2 regions of the Paraburkholderia sp. UCT31 genome follow, and region 1 is predicted to be linked to the other one. Evidence: riboswitches for the same ligand, from Rfam matches in the RefSeq annotation. Region 1 holds a riboswitch; the other holds the start of a gene.
What was found. A riboswitch is a leader RNA that binds a small molecule or an ion and turns the genes downstream of it on or off. The one in region 1 is predicted to bind thiamine pyrophosphate.

Region 2: linked by a shared signal. The riboswitch ahead of thiC (phosphomethylpyrimidine synthase ThiC) and the one ahead of F6X40_RS18520 (FAD-dependent oxidoreductase) in region 1 are both predicted to bind thiamine pyrophosphate.

Annotation. Positions count from the first base shown of each region.
Region 1 is NZ_VZQP01000020.1:49,015-56,146, reverse strand. Features, by position in the region: gene F6X40_RS18525 (ABC transporter ATP-binding protein/permease) at 1-560, opposite strand, end outside; TPP riboswitch at 992-1,115, shown strand; gene F6X40_RS18520 (FAD-dependent oxidoreductase) at 1,337-2,473, shown strand; gene thiS (sulfur carrier protein ThiS) at 2,533-2,730, shown strand; gene F6X40_RS18510 (thiazole synthase) at 2,838-3,653, shown strand; gene thiE (thiamine phosphate synthase) at 3,650-4,753, shown strand; gene F6X40_RS18500 (ABC transporter ATP-binding protein) at 4,845-5,669, shown strand; gene mlaE (lipid asymmetry maintenance ABC transporter permease subunit MlaE) at 5,666-6,433, shown strand; gene mlaD (outer membrane lipid asymmetry maintenance protein MlaD) at 6,525-7,055, shown strand; gene F6X40_RS18485 (VacJ family lipoprotein) at 7,075-7,132, shown strand, end outside.
Region 2 is NZ_VZQP01000002.1:47,914-55,045, reverse strand. Features, by position in the region: gene F6X40_RS01500 (pentapeptide MXKDX repeat protein) at 1-193, opposite strand, end outside; gene F6X40_RS01495 (molybdopterin-dependent oxidoreductase) at 286-1,089, opposite strand; gene F6X40_RS01490 (cytochrome b/b6 domain-containing protein) at 1,160-1,804, opposite strand; gene F6X40_RS01485 (DUF1223 domain-containing protein) at 1,853-2,716, opposite strand; gene F6X40_RS01480 (hypothetical protein) at 2,830-3,288, opposite strand; gene F6X40_RS01475 (GreA/GreB family elongation factor) at 3,883-4,284, shown strand; TPP riboswitch at 4,428-4,545, shown strand; gene thiC (phosphomethylpyrimidine synthase ThiC) at 4,634-6,565, shown strand; gene F6X40_RS01465 (glycine zipper 2TM domain-containing protein) at 6,712-6,936, shown strand.

The sequences.
Region 1 (7,132 bases):
ATGCCGCCGAGCGAGATGCTCAACGCGCCCGCGAGCGACCACAGGATCGTGATGAACGACACGAGCGTGACGACGGTCGACAGCAGATCGAGCGTCAGCGACAGCGTGGTGGTCGCGAACGACTGCAGGTCGTCGCTGATCCGCTGGTCGGGGTTGTCGGCGAGGCGGTCGCGCTCGATGCGGTAGAACGCGCTGTCGTCGAGCCACTCGTTCAGGTAGCGGGTGGTCAGCCACTGGCGCCAGCGGAAGCCGAGCATCTGGCGCAGATAGCGTCCATACACGGCGAGGATGATGAAACCGAACGCGAGTCCGGTAAAGATCATCAGCAGGTGCGGGAAGTCGTGGACGTTCTTCGCCTGCAGCGCGTTGTAGAAGTCCCTGCTCCAGCTATTCAGGCGCACGTTGATCCAGACGACGAGCAGGTTCATCACGATGATCGTGACGAGCAGCCCCCACGCGATGCCTCGTTCCTCGGAAACCCAGTAGGGCTTGATCAGGGTCCACGCGGAGACCTTTTCGTCGGGCGGCAGCGCAGGGCTGGCGGAAGTATGTGGTGTCATGAGCGTCCTGATGAAGTGCTGACCCGAAGTGCCATTCCGGCGTACGGGTCCAATCTGGTTGACCCATGTCGGGCGATCCCGCGAACTGCGGGCCCCTTTGCGAGGGCGTGGCTGCCGCGGGTCTGCGATACCTGGCCGGGCATCGCGCCATCACGCTCGATGAACGCGAGTCCGGACTGGCGCCCGATTCTGGCGTGACGCCCTTAAGCGAAAATTAATTTTCGGGGCCGGCATCCGCTGGGGTGCCGCCGCCACGCATGCGGCCACGAGCGCCGCGCGCGCCGCGTTTTTGCGGCACCGGTCACGGCATTGTGCCAGAGCGCCGGGCCGCTTCGCACCGGCATCTCGATAGACGGCGCCAGATCAAAATCGGGTTGGCGACCGCGGAGCGCTGGTTTGCGGGCGCCGCGCCTTTTATGGTCTAATGACCTTCGACGAAACAGGGGTGCTTCGCCCACAGGCGGCATGACTTTCATGCCGGGGCGGCGAGGCTGAGAGAGACCCTTTGCACCCGATCCGGGTAATACCGGCGCGGGAAGTTTCCGGAAGCAACCGTCTTCCATTCCCCGCCGGGCGGCGAGCGCAGCTCACATGTGCACGTCGTGACCGGCCGGCTTCACCCGCCGGTTTCGTCCTGGGTACGTGCGTTTTTGGCCGTACGGAAAGGACTCGATGACCGCCTATTCTTCAGACATGCATTTTTCCCTTCGTCACGCCGCCTCGGGCGAGCCGTGCCGTTTTGGTTTTGCCCACCGCAGTCGAACGGAGCGCGCGCGATGAACCGTCCCGCCCGACCCGATTTCGCCGTGCTCGGCGGCGGCCTGTGCGGCCGCCTGGTCGCGTGGCGCCTCGCTGGCGACGGGCATCGCGTGGCGCTCTACGAGCGCGGCGATGCCACCGGTTCGCAGGCTGCCGCGTGGGTCGCCGCCGCGATGCTCGCGCCGCTGGCAGAGGCCGCGAGCGCCGAGCTGCTGATCACGCGGCTTGGCGCGAGTTCGCTCGAAAGCTGGCCGCGCGTGCTTGCCGAACTGCCGGAGCCGGTGTTTTTCCAGCGCAACGGCACGCTCGTCGTCTGGCATCACGCGGATCGCACCGAGGCGCCGCTATTCGAGCGGCGCGTGCGTGCGAACGCGCCGGCCGAGTTGCTCGACGGCGGCTTCGTCGCGTTGGCGGGCGCGCAGCTCGGCGCCGCCGAACCCGCGTTGGCCGGCCGCTTCAGCCAAGGCTGGCTGCTGCCGCGAGAAGGCCAGCTCGACAACCGCCAGGTGTTGTCCGCGCTTGCGGCCGGGCTTGCCGAGCGCGGCGTCGACACGCACTGGAACACGCCGATCGACGACGCATCGCTGCCCGAGGCCGGCATCACCATCGATTGCCGCGGGCTCGGCGCGAAGCCGGTGCTGCCGACGCTGCGCGGCATCCGCGGCGAAGTTGCGCGCGTGCATGCGCCTCACCTGCAGCTGACGCGCCCGGTGCGGCTACTGCATCCGCGTTACCCGCTGTATATCGCGCCGAAGCAGAACGGCCTCTACGTGATCGGCGCGACCGAGGTGGAGGGCGAGGACATGTCGCCCGTCAGCGTGCGTTCGGCGCTCGAGTTGCTGAGCGCGGCGTTTTCGGTGCACCCGGGCTTCGGCGAGGCGCGCATTCTCGAGCTGAATTCGCAGTGCCGGCCGACCTTGCCCGATCATCGTCCCGCGCTGCTGTGGGACGGCGCGCGCACGCTGCGCGTGAACGGCCTGTACCGGCACGGCTACATGATCGCGCCCGAAGTCGCCGACGAAGCCGTGCGCTTCGCGAGCGCGCTGCTCGACGGCCGCGTCGGTGATGCCGACGCATTCGCCGGCTGGCGGCGCGACTCACGCTGGAGCGAGCTGTTCCAGCAGCATTTCGCGCGCGAGCCGGCCCGAGCGTAGCGGCCAACGTGCCGCGCGCGATGCCGCTTGCGCCATCGATTGAACCGTATTCGAACACCATGGACATTCATATCAATCAGAAGCCGTTGTCGTTGCCCGAGGGCGCGACTGTCGCCGATGCGCTCGCCGCCTTTGGCGCGCGTCCGCCGTTCGCGGTCGCGCTCAACGGCGATTTCGTCGCGCGTGCGCAGCATGCGGCGCGCGCGTTGCAAACGGGCGACCGGCTCGACGTCGTGCAACCGGTCGCGGGCGGCTGAGCGCGACCGCGCCAGCCTCTCGCTTACCGAACGCAACAACCGTCGCCGAAAACCCATTGCCGCAACGCGGTCGGTTCTAGCCGCGAGGGCAAACCAGGATGATGCAAATGACTTCTCACGAGACCGCCGACGCGCTGACGCTATACGGTCAAACTTTTGCAAGCCGCGTGCTGCTCGGCACATCGCGCTATCCGTCGCTGCAATCGCTGTCCGATTCGATCGACGCCGCGCGCCCCGGCATGGTGACGGTCGCGCTGCGCCGTCAGATGAACGAGGGCCACGCCGAAGCCGGCTTCTTCGATCTGCTCAAGCGCCATGGCGTGCCGCTCTTGCCGAACACGGCGGGTTGCCTGAGCGTCGGTGAAGCGGTGACGACCGCGCACATGGCGCGCGAAATCTTCGAGACCGAGTGGATCAAGCTCGAACTGATCGGCGACGACTACACACTGCAGCCCGACCCGGTCGGCCTGATCGAAGCCGCCGCGCGGCTCGTCAAGGATGGCTTCAAGGTGCTGCCGTACTGCACCGAAGATCTGGTGATCGGCCGCCGTCTGCTCGACGCCGGCTGCGAGGCGCTGATGCCGTGGGGCGCGCCGATCGGCACCGGCAAGGGCGTGATCAATCCATACGGGCTGCGCGTGTTGCGCGAGCGGCTGCCGGACGTGCCGCTGATCGTCGACGCCGGGCTCGGCGTGCCGTCGCATGCGGCCCAGGTGATGGAGTGGGGCTTCGACGGCGTGCTGCTGAACACGGCCGTGTCGCAGGCGACGCACCCCGACGCGATGGCGCGCGCGTTCGCGCTGGGCGTCGAGGCGGGTCGGCAAGCGTATCTCGCGGGCCCGATGGCCGAGCGCGAGAGCGCGCACGCGAGCACGCCGGTGGTCGGCATGCCGTTCTGGCATCAGGATGGAGGTGCCGCATGACTCAGTCGTTGACGCTGAAGGACCGCGATCTGTTCTGGCCGACGGCCGACGAACTCATCGAAGCCGCCGAGCGCATCCGCGCCCGTCTCGGCGACTGGCCGCCGACGCACGCGCCGTGGCGCATCTGCCTGATCGCACCCGACGAACCGAACGGTGGCGACCTGATCGTGACCGCCGACGCACAGCAGCACGGCGAGCAAATCGCGCGCTGGCTGACGCGGGGTGCGGGCGTGATCGTCGCCGCGGAAAACCACGCGACGCTGCATCTGGGCGGCGAGAAGTATGGCCTCGAAGGCCATCTGGCGGAAGACTGGATTCCCGCGCTTGCCGCGTTCCTCGACTGCGGTTTCGATCCGCGCGACGCGCTGGTGCTCGCGCTCGCGTGGCGCGATGGCGACGAGACCCGCGCCGACGATGCTTTCCCGGCCGACCTCGCTCGCTTTCCGCGCCTTACCGAGCTGCCGGCGGCACCCGCCAAGGCGTTCCCGCGCTGCCCGGCAAGGCTCGGCCTGTATCCGGTGTTGCCGACCGCGGACTGGGTCGAACGGGTGGTCGGCTTCGGCGTGAAGACGGTGCAGTTGCGCCGCAAGTCGGCCGAACCCGCCGACGAGCTGAAGCGCGAAATCGCGCGCTGCGTGGCGGCCGGCCGCGCGCACGACGCGCAGGTGTTCATCAACGATCACTGGCAGGCGGCGCTCGAGGCGGGCGCGTACGGCGTGCACCTCGGCCAGGAAGACGTGCATACCGCGGATCTGTCCGCGCTGGCTGACGCGGGCATCCGCCTGGGCCTGTCCACTCACGGCTTCTACGAGATGCTGAAGGCGCTGCATTTCCGGCCGAGCTACATTGCATTGGGCGCCGTGTTCCCGACCACGACCAAGGTCATGCCGACCGCGCCGCAGGGCTTGCGCCGCCTCGCACGCTATGTGCGGCTGCTCGATGGCGTGCTGCCGCTCGTCGCGATCGGCGGGATCGATCTGCAGGTGCTGCCGGACGTGCTCGCGACCGGTGTCGGCTGCGCGGCCGTGGTGCGCGCGGTGACGGAAGCGGCCGACCCGGCCGCCGCCTTGTCTGCGCTGCAACACACGTTTACGCAATAATCGTCAGGCATAGTCAAGGAACGGGGCACCTCACGGCAGCTTTTGCACGATGGCCCTATAATTCGGCCTTCTCTGTAAAAGGATCGTCAGTTTGGTGCCTTCCTATCCCGAGACCTTACTCGAGCTGCGCGACGTCGACTTCGGTTACGGCGACCGGCTCGTCCTGTCGAATCTGAATCTGCGCTTTCGTCGCGGTCAGGTCGTCGCGGTCATGGGCGGCTCGGGTTGCGGCAAGACCACGGTGCTGCGGCTGATCGGCGGCCTCGTGCGCGCCCAGCGCGGCCAGGTGCTGTTCCATGGCGAGGACATCGGCGAGCAGACGCGCGAAGGCCTTTACGCGCTGCGCCGCAAGATGGGCATGCTGTTCCAGTTCGGCGCGCTGTTCACCGACATGTCGGTGTTCGAAAACGTCGCCTTCTCGCTGCGCGAGCACACCGATCTCCCCGAAGAACTGCTGCGCGACCTCGTGCTGATGAAGCTCAACGCGGTCGGCCTGCGCGGCGCGCGCGACCTGCTGCCGTCCGAGATTTCCGGCGGCATGGCGCGGCGCGTGGCGCTCGCGCGCGCAATCGCGCTCGACCCCGAACTGATGATGTACGACGAGCCGTTCGCCGGTCTCGACCCGATCTCGCTCGGCATCACCGCGAACCTGATCCGCACGCTGAACCGGGCGCTCGGCGCCACGTCGATTCTCGTCACGCACGACGTGCCGGAATCATTCGCGATCGCCGACTACGTGTACTTCCTGTCCAACGGCGGTGCGCTTGCCGAGGGCACGCCCGACGAACTGCGCGCGTCGACCGATCCGACCGTGCGGCAGTTCATCGACGGCGCGCCGGACGGCCCGTTCAGATTCCACTATCCGGCGCAGACGCCGCTCGAGGCGGACTTCGGCATGGGCGGAGGCCAGTCATGATCAGTACGATCGGGCGCTCGGTCATCACCGGGCTCGGCACCGCCGGCTACGCGACGCGCTTCTTCCTGCGGCTCGTGCTCGAATTTTTCCCGCTGCTGCGCCGCCCGCGTCTTGTCACGAAGCAGATCCACTTCGTCGGTAATTATTCGCTCGTGATCATCGCGGTGTCGGGGCTGTTCGTCGGCTTCGTGCTCGGGCTGCAGGGCTATTACACGCTGAACCGTTATGGCTCCGAGCAGGCGCTCGGGTTGCTGGTCGCGCTGTCGCTCGTGCGCGAGCTCGGGCCGGTCGTGACCGCGCTGCTGTTCGCCGGGCGCGCGGGCACGTCGCTGACGGCCGAAATCGGCCTGATGAAGGCGGGCGAGCAGCTCACCGCGATGGAAATGATGGCCGTCGATCCGGTCAAGGTCGTGATCGCGCCGCGCCTGTGGGCCGGCATCGTGTCGATGCCGATCCTCGCCGCGATCTTCAGCGCGGTCGGCGTTCTGGGCGGTTACGTGGTGGGCGTGCTGCTGATCGGCGTCGATGCCGGCGCGTTCTGGTCGCAGATGCAAAGCGGCGTCGACGTGTGGCGCGATGTCGGCGCCGGGGTCGTCAAGAGTGTGGTGTTCGGCCTCGCGGTGACCTTCGTTGCGCTGTTTCAGGGCTACGAGGCGAAGCCGACGCCGGAAGGCGTGTCGCGCGCGACGACCCGCACGGTCGTGTACGCGTCGCTCGCGGTGCTCGGGCTCGATTTCCTGCTGACCGCACTAATGTTCAGCTAAGACCGCGCAGCATGCCGGCTGCCGGCGGTGCATGATGCGCCGCGCACGGCGGGAGGTGGCGGCGGCGCGGCGGATTCACTTTGGGATGACGATGAAAAAGAATGTTCTCGACTTCTGGGTCGGCCTGTTCGTGGTGCTGGGTTTCGTGGCGTTGCTGTTTCTTGCGCTGAAGGCCGGCAATATGAGCTCGTTGTCGTTCCAGGCAACCTACCCGGTCAAGCTGAAGTTCGACAACATCGGCGGGCTGAAGCCACGCGCGCCGGTGAAGAGCGCCGGCGTGACGGTCGGCCGGGTCGCGTCGATCGGCTTCGACAGCAACACCTACCAGGCGCTCGTCACGATCGATATCGACAAGCAATATCAGTTTCCGAGGGACACTTCGGCGAAGATCCTGACCTCGGGTCTGCTCGGCGAGCAGTACATCGGGCTCGAGCCGGGCGGCGACTCGGAAATGCTGAAGGCCGGCGATACGATCTCGATGACGCAATCGGCGATCGTGCTGGAAAACCTGATCGGCCAGTTCCTGTATAGCAAGGCCGCGGATTCCGGCGCGGCGAAGCCCGCCGCATCCGCCCCTGCACCGGCGCCGGGCGCGCCGGCCTCCGGCGCTGCCGGCCAGTAAGGCCAACAAGGAGAATTAGATGCAAACGACACTGCAGACCGCGCGCAGCGGCGCGCGCGTCCTACAGTTCGGCAAGG
Region 2 (7,132 bases), on a different contig from region 1:
TTTTCATCGAGTCGTGCTTCATCGTGTCCTTTTTCATGCCGTCCTTCGACATGCTGTCTTTGGGCATCGAATCTTTCGACATCGCATTCTTCGACATCTCATCGTTCGACATCGCGCCGCTCGCCTGCGCGAAGGCCGCGCCGCCGCTTGCCAGCATCAACAATGCGATCGTGGTAACTGCAATCTTCTTCATGGGATGACTCCTTGGTGGTGGATGAATCGAAGCCGGCGAGAGCCGGCGTGCTTCCGAAGCCGCTGCCGCAAGCGCGCGTGCGCCCGCATGCGTCAGGAGCCTCCGAACCAGTTGTAGCCCTGGTCGACCCAATAGCCGCCGGGATACGTGTTGGTGACGAATATTTCGACGATGTGCTTCGGATTCTTGTAGCCGAGCTTGGTCGGCATGCGCAGCTTCATCGGGTAGCCGTATTTCGCGGGCAGCCGTTCGCCGTCGTAGGAAAACGTCAGCAGCGTTTGCGGATGCAAAGCGGTCGGCATGTCGATGCTTTCGAAGTAGTCGTCCGCGCATTTGAAGCCGACGTACTTCGCCGTCGTGTCCGCGCCGACGCGCCGCAGAAAATCGCCGAATGGCGTGCCGCCCCAGCGGCCGATCGCGCTCCAGCCTTCGACGCAGATATGTCGCGTGATCTGCTCCGCGTGAGGCAGCGCGTACAGCTCGGGCAGCGTCCACACGCGCTGGCCGGTTACGAGACCGCTCAGCTTCAACTGATAATCTGAGCCGTCGACGTGCGGCACGTCGTCGATGCCGTAGTACGCGTTGAATGGAAACGGCCGCGTGATCTGCGCTTCGGTGTAGGTCGGCGCGAGCTGCTTCGGATCGAACAGCGCGGCCTGCGCGCGATCGTTCAGCCGCGACACGGCTGTCAGGAAACGGTTCACGGAAGCGTCGTCGGTCAGCGAGCAGCCGGTCAGCATCGACAGGCCGCCGAGCGTCAAGAGCTGCTTGCCGAACAGGCGTCGCGACGGCATCGCCAGTTCGCGCTTCGCATCGAGCAGGATCGATGCGCGGTCGAGCTTGTGGCTCACACGATGTGCGGATGGGTCCGCTGGTTTCTCTATCGGCTTGTTCATGATTCGGTATCCGTTTGGAATTCGCGTTGCGATTTCATGAGCGTGAGCGTGCGCGTGGGTAGCCGCGGGCTCAACGTCCGCGCAACATCGCGAGCAACGAGCGCGGCACGAGCGCGACCATCGCCAGATGCACGGCGAGAAACGCGGCCAGCAGCGACATCGCGCTGAAGTGCACGATGCGCGCGTTGTCGTAGCCGCCCATCAGTTCGCGCAGCAGCGGAAACTGCACCGACTTCCAGATCGCGAGCCCCGATAGCACGAGCACGATCAGATCGGCGATCGCGAACAGGTAGGCGAATTTCTGCACCGCGTTGTAGACGCGCAGATCGCCATGCGACAGCTTCCCGCGCAACGCGGCGACGAAATCGCGCAGTACCGCGCGCGGCGTCAGCGGCAGGAACTTGCGCACGAAACGCCCGCTCGCGAGATTCAGCGCGATATACATGAGGCCGTTGAACACCAGCAGCCACATCGCCGCGAAGTGCCATTGCAGCGCGCCGCCGAGCCAGCCGCCCAGCGTGATCGCGGTCGGGAAGCTGAACGCCGGGAAGATCGGCGACGCGTCGTAGATGCGCCAGCCCGACAGCATCATCACGATCGCCGCGAGCGCATTCAGCCAATGCGTGATGCGCAGCCACAGCGGATGAATGACGCCGCGCTTCGGCGCGGTGGGCGCGGCGGGTGCACTGGGGCGCAAGGCGTGGGGTGTGGACATGGGGCTCTCCTCGAGCAGCGGTAGTGAATGCGGCGCGCGCGATGTCGATCAACGGCACGCGGGAAGGTCGGTCGCTTGCAGCACGTCGCCGCTCGCGTCGCTTTCGACGAACGCGACCACGCCGAAGCGGTCGGCGGCGTTGGCGCCCGGATCGGCTTGCGCATCGACGCTCGCAGCGTGTACATCGATGTCCTGATGAATCCGCGCGTGACCGGAGACGAGTGGCACGGGCCCGAACCAGGCGCGCACGACGCGCTCGTGATGCAGCGTCGCGCCGCGGTTTTCGCCCGCGCCGACCTGCGTCGTCAGCGCGTTCTCGTAGATCGCGAGATAGGCGCTCAACGCACCCGTGGCGGCGGCTGCCGTCGTGCTGAACTGCGCATCGACATCGAACGCGCCGGGCGCACGCGGGCTCAGCGCAAGTGCGACGCTCGCCTGGGCGGGTTCGGCGACGAGCTCGTCGATGCGGCGCTCGAAACTGTCGCGTTGCGACCAGTCGCGCAGCTCGCGGCCCGCGACGAACACTTCCGGCGTATAGAGCGTGTGCGCGCCCGCGAGACGCGTCAGCGTTTGCTGACGTTCGGTGAAGCGATGCTGGGAAAAGCGGTCGGTCCAGCCGAGGCTGTTCCAGTAGTCGACGTGCAGCGCGAGCGGCACGATGCCGTGCGCCGCGCCGTCGCTTTTCCATTGACTGAGCCAGCGGTCGGCGGGCGGGCAGCTATCGCAGCCCTCGCTGCTGTACAGCTCGACGAGCGCGACGCGGTGCGCGGGGCTGTGCGTGGCGCATAGGGGCCCGGCCGCGTCGGCCGCACTGATGCCAGAACCGCTCAGCAGAAAAAGCGCGAGGCCGACGGCGGGCGTCGAAAAAGTCGTAAAGCGCTGAAGCATCGAGCGATTGTGCGCGGTCGACATGACGTGCTCCGATCGTAATCTGCACGTTTGTCGAGCCGCGCGGCCGGTTATGACAAGCCTCTTTTAATTTTTTTTTCCGGCACGGGATGAGCCAGCCAAAGCTCGCCCGCGACTCAGTCGTAACTGACCACCACCGTCACGCGCGTGTCCGTATCGGTGCGCTTCGCGTTCAGCGACAGTACGCCGCCCGCGCGATCGACCGCGTAGTGGCCGTCGCGGGCCGTCGCGACGCGCCCGGTGCCATCGACGAAACGCGCCGCCACCAGATCGCGCGACTGCGTGCCGCCGTTCACTTCGAGCGCGACATCGGCCCCGCTGACGACGCCCGGCGGCGCGCTGAACGTCACCGTGCGCGAGAAGCGCTGACCCGCCACGCTCGCGCTACCGACGGCGACGCCAGGGGGCGCCGTATCCACGCTGATCTGCATCGGCGGTGCAACGATCATCCCCACGAACCGGATCACGCCGCCCGTCACCGTCGATGCCGCCGGCGCCGCCAGCGGCGCGGCGAGCAATGCCACCACCGCGACTGTGCGACCGAACGTTCGCCACCGCCTGCTTTCCGCTTTCATGTGCACCTCTTTGTCAATCGGCGCGAGTCGCCTCGCGCCATTCACGCGCCATCCCGCGAATCGCTTCGCCGGAGTGCGGCCTTCGCTGCACTTTGTTTAACGGCAATCCTCTGACTGGCTTGAACGCAATGCGGACCACACCGCTTTCTTCTCGCACCGCACAAAAACGGTCAATCGACGGGCGCGACGTCGCAAACGGAGCTGCGTGAGACAGCGTGCTACCATCAAACTTTCGTCTCGCTGCTGCCGCGCGGCCTCACGCTTTGTCGCCCGGCGCCTCTCGATCGCTCTTCCCCAACACCTGGTCGTTTTGCCCGTGACTTCTCTGCGTCGTCCGACTTTCCGTGCTCTCGCCCGCTTGCGCCCATGCCGCGCAGGCGAGTGCGCGCGCGCGGGCGTCGCGTCGCACGGCCCCGGCGAGACGTCCCGAACGGTCCCGCTTCACGCCGCCCGGCGCCCTCGCTGACGCAGCCCGCCAATTCCCAGGGCCGCGTCGCCGGGCACCGGGCTCTCCCATTCGTCCACTCATCCGCCGACCACCCCATGGGTCGTTGCACGCGGCCATCCATGACCGCCTTATCCGGAGTCCTGATGATGAAGAAGATCAAAACCTGCTACCTGACCGAACTCGACGTGACCCGCCTCGAGAAATACGCGGCCACCGACGCCAAGTTGCAGCACATGCTCGACGATGTGCTCGAACGCGCGGTGATCGTCGACTCGCACGACATCCCCGCCGACGTCGTCACGATGAACTCGCAAGCCACGCTGAGCGACACGGCGAGCGGCGAACAGATGACGTGGACCGTCGTCTATCCGCCCAACGCCGATTTCGCGCAAGGGCGCCTGAACGTGTTCTCGCCGGCTGGCCTCGCGCTGCTCGGCGCGCGCCGCGGCGAGAGCATCCGCTTCACGCCACCCAGCGGCGATCAGAAAGTGCTCAAGCTCGACAAAATCCTGTATCAGCCTGAAGCCGCCGACGATTTTTCACTGTAAGGCGGCCGTTCCCTCGCTGTAAGTTGCCCTGTCTGATGCGGTCTCGATTCAAGCATAGGAGATGTCTGGGGTCTCATCCGGACCAGTTTTTTGAATCATTCAGACAGGTTGCCAAACCGCGGGCGGGCGGTGTATCGTGTGCGCTGCTAACGCGGGGGTCCTGCGTAGCGCGGAGCTGGAGGTCCGTGTTGCGTGGGTGAGAAATACCCTTTGAACCTGATCTGGATAATGCCAGCGCAGGGAAGCGTACGGATTTCGCTCCAGCCTCAAGGGCCTCACCTCTGCGCGATTTCCGACTACTTCCATCTCGGTCTCCTGCTTAGCCGCCCCACTTTGTACGGAGACTTACATGAACGCCAACCCGAAGTTTATTTCCGCCGAAGCCCACGTGGACGAGGCCGCCGTCGCGCCGTTGCCGAATTCGCGCAAGGTCTACGTGACCGGCTCGCGCCCCGACATCCGCGTGCCGATGCGCGAAATCTCGCAGGCCGACACGCCCGACAGCTTCGGCGGCGAAAAGAATCCGCCGATCTACGTGTACGACACCTCGGGCCCCTACTCCGACCCGGACGCGGAGATCGACATCCGCGCGGGTCTGCCCGCGCTGCGCGAGGCGTGGATCGAGGAGCGCGGCGACACCGAGCCGCTGACCGGTCTGTCGAGCAGCTTCAGCCGCGAGCGCGCCGCCGATCCGGCCACCGCGCAGCTGCGCTTTCCGGGACTGCATCGCACGCCCCGCCGTGCAATTGCCGGCAGGAACGTGACGCAGATGCACTACGCGAAGCAAGGCATCATCACGCCGGAAATGGAATACATCGCGATTCGCGAAAACCAGCGCCGTGCCGAGTACCTCGAGACCCTGAAGACGAGCGGCCCGAACGGCGCGAAGCTCGCCGCGATGATGGGCCGTCAGCACCCCGGCCAGGCATTCGGCGCGAGCGCGTTCGGCCCGAACGGCCTCACCGAAATCACTGCGGAATTCGTGCGCGAGGAAATCGCGCGCGGCCGCGCGATCATCCCGAACAACATCAATCACCCGGAAAGCGAGCCGATGATCATCGGCCGCAACTTCCTCGTGAAGGTCAATGCGAACATCGGCAACTCGGCGGTGACATCGTCGATCGGCGAGGAAGTCGACAAGATGACGTGGGCGATCCGCTGGGGCGGCGACACGGTGATGGATCTGTCGACCGGCAAGCACATTCATGAAACACGCGAATGGATCATCCGCAACAGCCCGGTGCCGATCGGCACGGTGCCGATCTATCAGGCCCTCGAAAAGGTCAACGGCAAGGCTGAAGACCTCACCTGGGAAATCTTCCGCGACACGCTGATCGAGCAGGCCGAGCAAGGCGTCGACTACTTCACGATCCACGCGGGCGTGCGTCTGCAATATGTGCCGCTCACGGCGAACCGGATGACCGGCATCGTGTCGCGCGGCGGCTCGATCATGGCGAAGTGGTGTCTCGCGCATCACAAGGAAAGCTTCCTGTACGAGCATTTCGAAGAGATCTGCGAAATCATGAAGGCCTACGACGTGGCCTTCTCGCTCGGCGACGGCCTGCGTCCCGGCTCGATCTACGACGCGAACGACGAAGCGCAACTGGGCGAGCTGAAGACGCTCGGCGAACTCACGCAGATCGCGTGGAAGCACGACGTGCAGGTGATGATCGAAGGTCCGGGCCATGTGCCGATGCAGCTGATCAAGGAGAACATGGACCTGCAGCTCGACTGGTGCGACGAAGCGCCGTTCTACACGCTCGGGCCGCTGACCACCGACATCGCGCCGGGCTACGACCACATCACGTCGGGCATTGGCGCCGCGATGATCGGCTGGTTCGGCACCGCGATGCTGTGCTACGTGACGCCGAAGGAACACCTCGGTCTGCCGAACAAGGACGACGTGAAGACCGGCATCATCACGTACAAGCTCGCCGCGCATGCCGCCGATCTCGCGAAGGGTCATCCGGGTGCGCAGGTGCGCGACAACGCGCTGTCGAAGGCGCGCTTCGAATTCCGCTGGGAAGACCAGTTCAATCTCGGTCTCGACCCGGACAAGGCGCGCGAATTCCACGACGAAACGCTGCCGAAGGATTCGGCCAAGGTCGCGCATTTCTGCTCGATGTGCGGCCCGCACTTCTGCTCGATGAAGATCACCCAGGACGTACGCGAGTTCGCCGCGCAACAAGGCGTCACCGACGACGAAGCGCTGAAGAAAGGCATGGAAGTAAAGTCGATCGAGTTCATGAAGCAAGGCGCGGAGATTTATCAGCGGCAATGAGCGGGTTGCGCGATTCGCGCGAACCAGCACTGCAGTATCGAAGCCCGCCGGCATGGCGGGCTTTTTTATTCCACCGCATCGAGCAGGCACGTTGCGTGCTGAGAGAAGGGAAACATCTGTTTCCAACAACGAGCGGAGTCAGCATCATGAAATCGATCCGTCATCTCGGTACTCGTCTTGGTACGGTCGCAGCCGCCCTTTCACTTGTCGCGGGTCTCGCGGCATGCGGCGACATGTCCCCACGCACACGCGATACCGCGATCGGCGCGGGTGTCGGCGGCGCGGCCGGCGCGGCGATCGGTGGCAGCGGCTTGTCGACGTTGGGCGGCGCGGCGGTAGGCGGTGTCATCGGTAACCAGGTCGGCAAGTGAGCGGCAAGTGAGCGTTGCGTCCGATGACGCGTCTAACGATTCATACAGGACAGCAAACGATTTTTTCGGACCACGATCCGGACTGCCGAGGGCGGCGGATGCGGTGCGCCCTCGTCCCGGCAACGCGCGTGGAAATAGGCTGAAATATGCGGTTGCAGTTTTGCCACAGCGCTGCCGCGGCAAGAGCGTAAGCTCC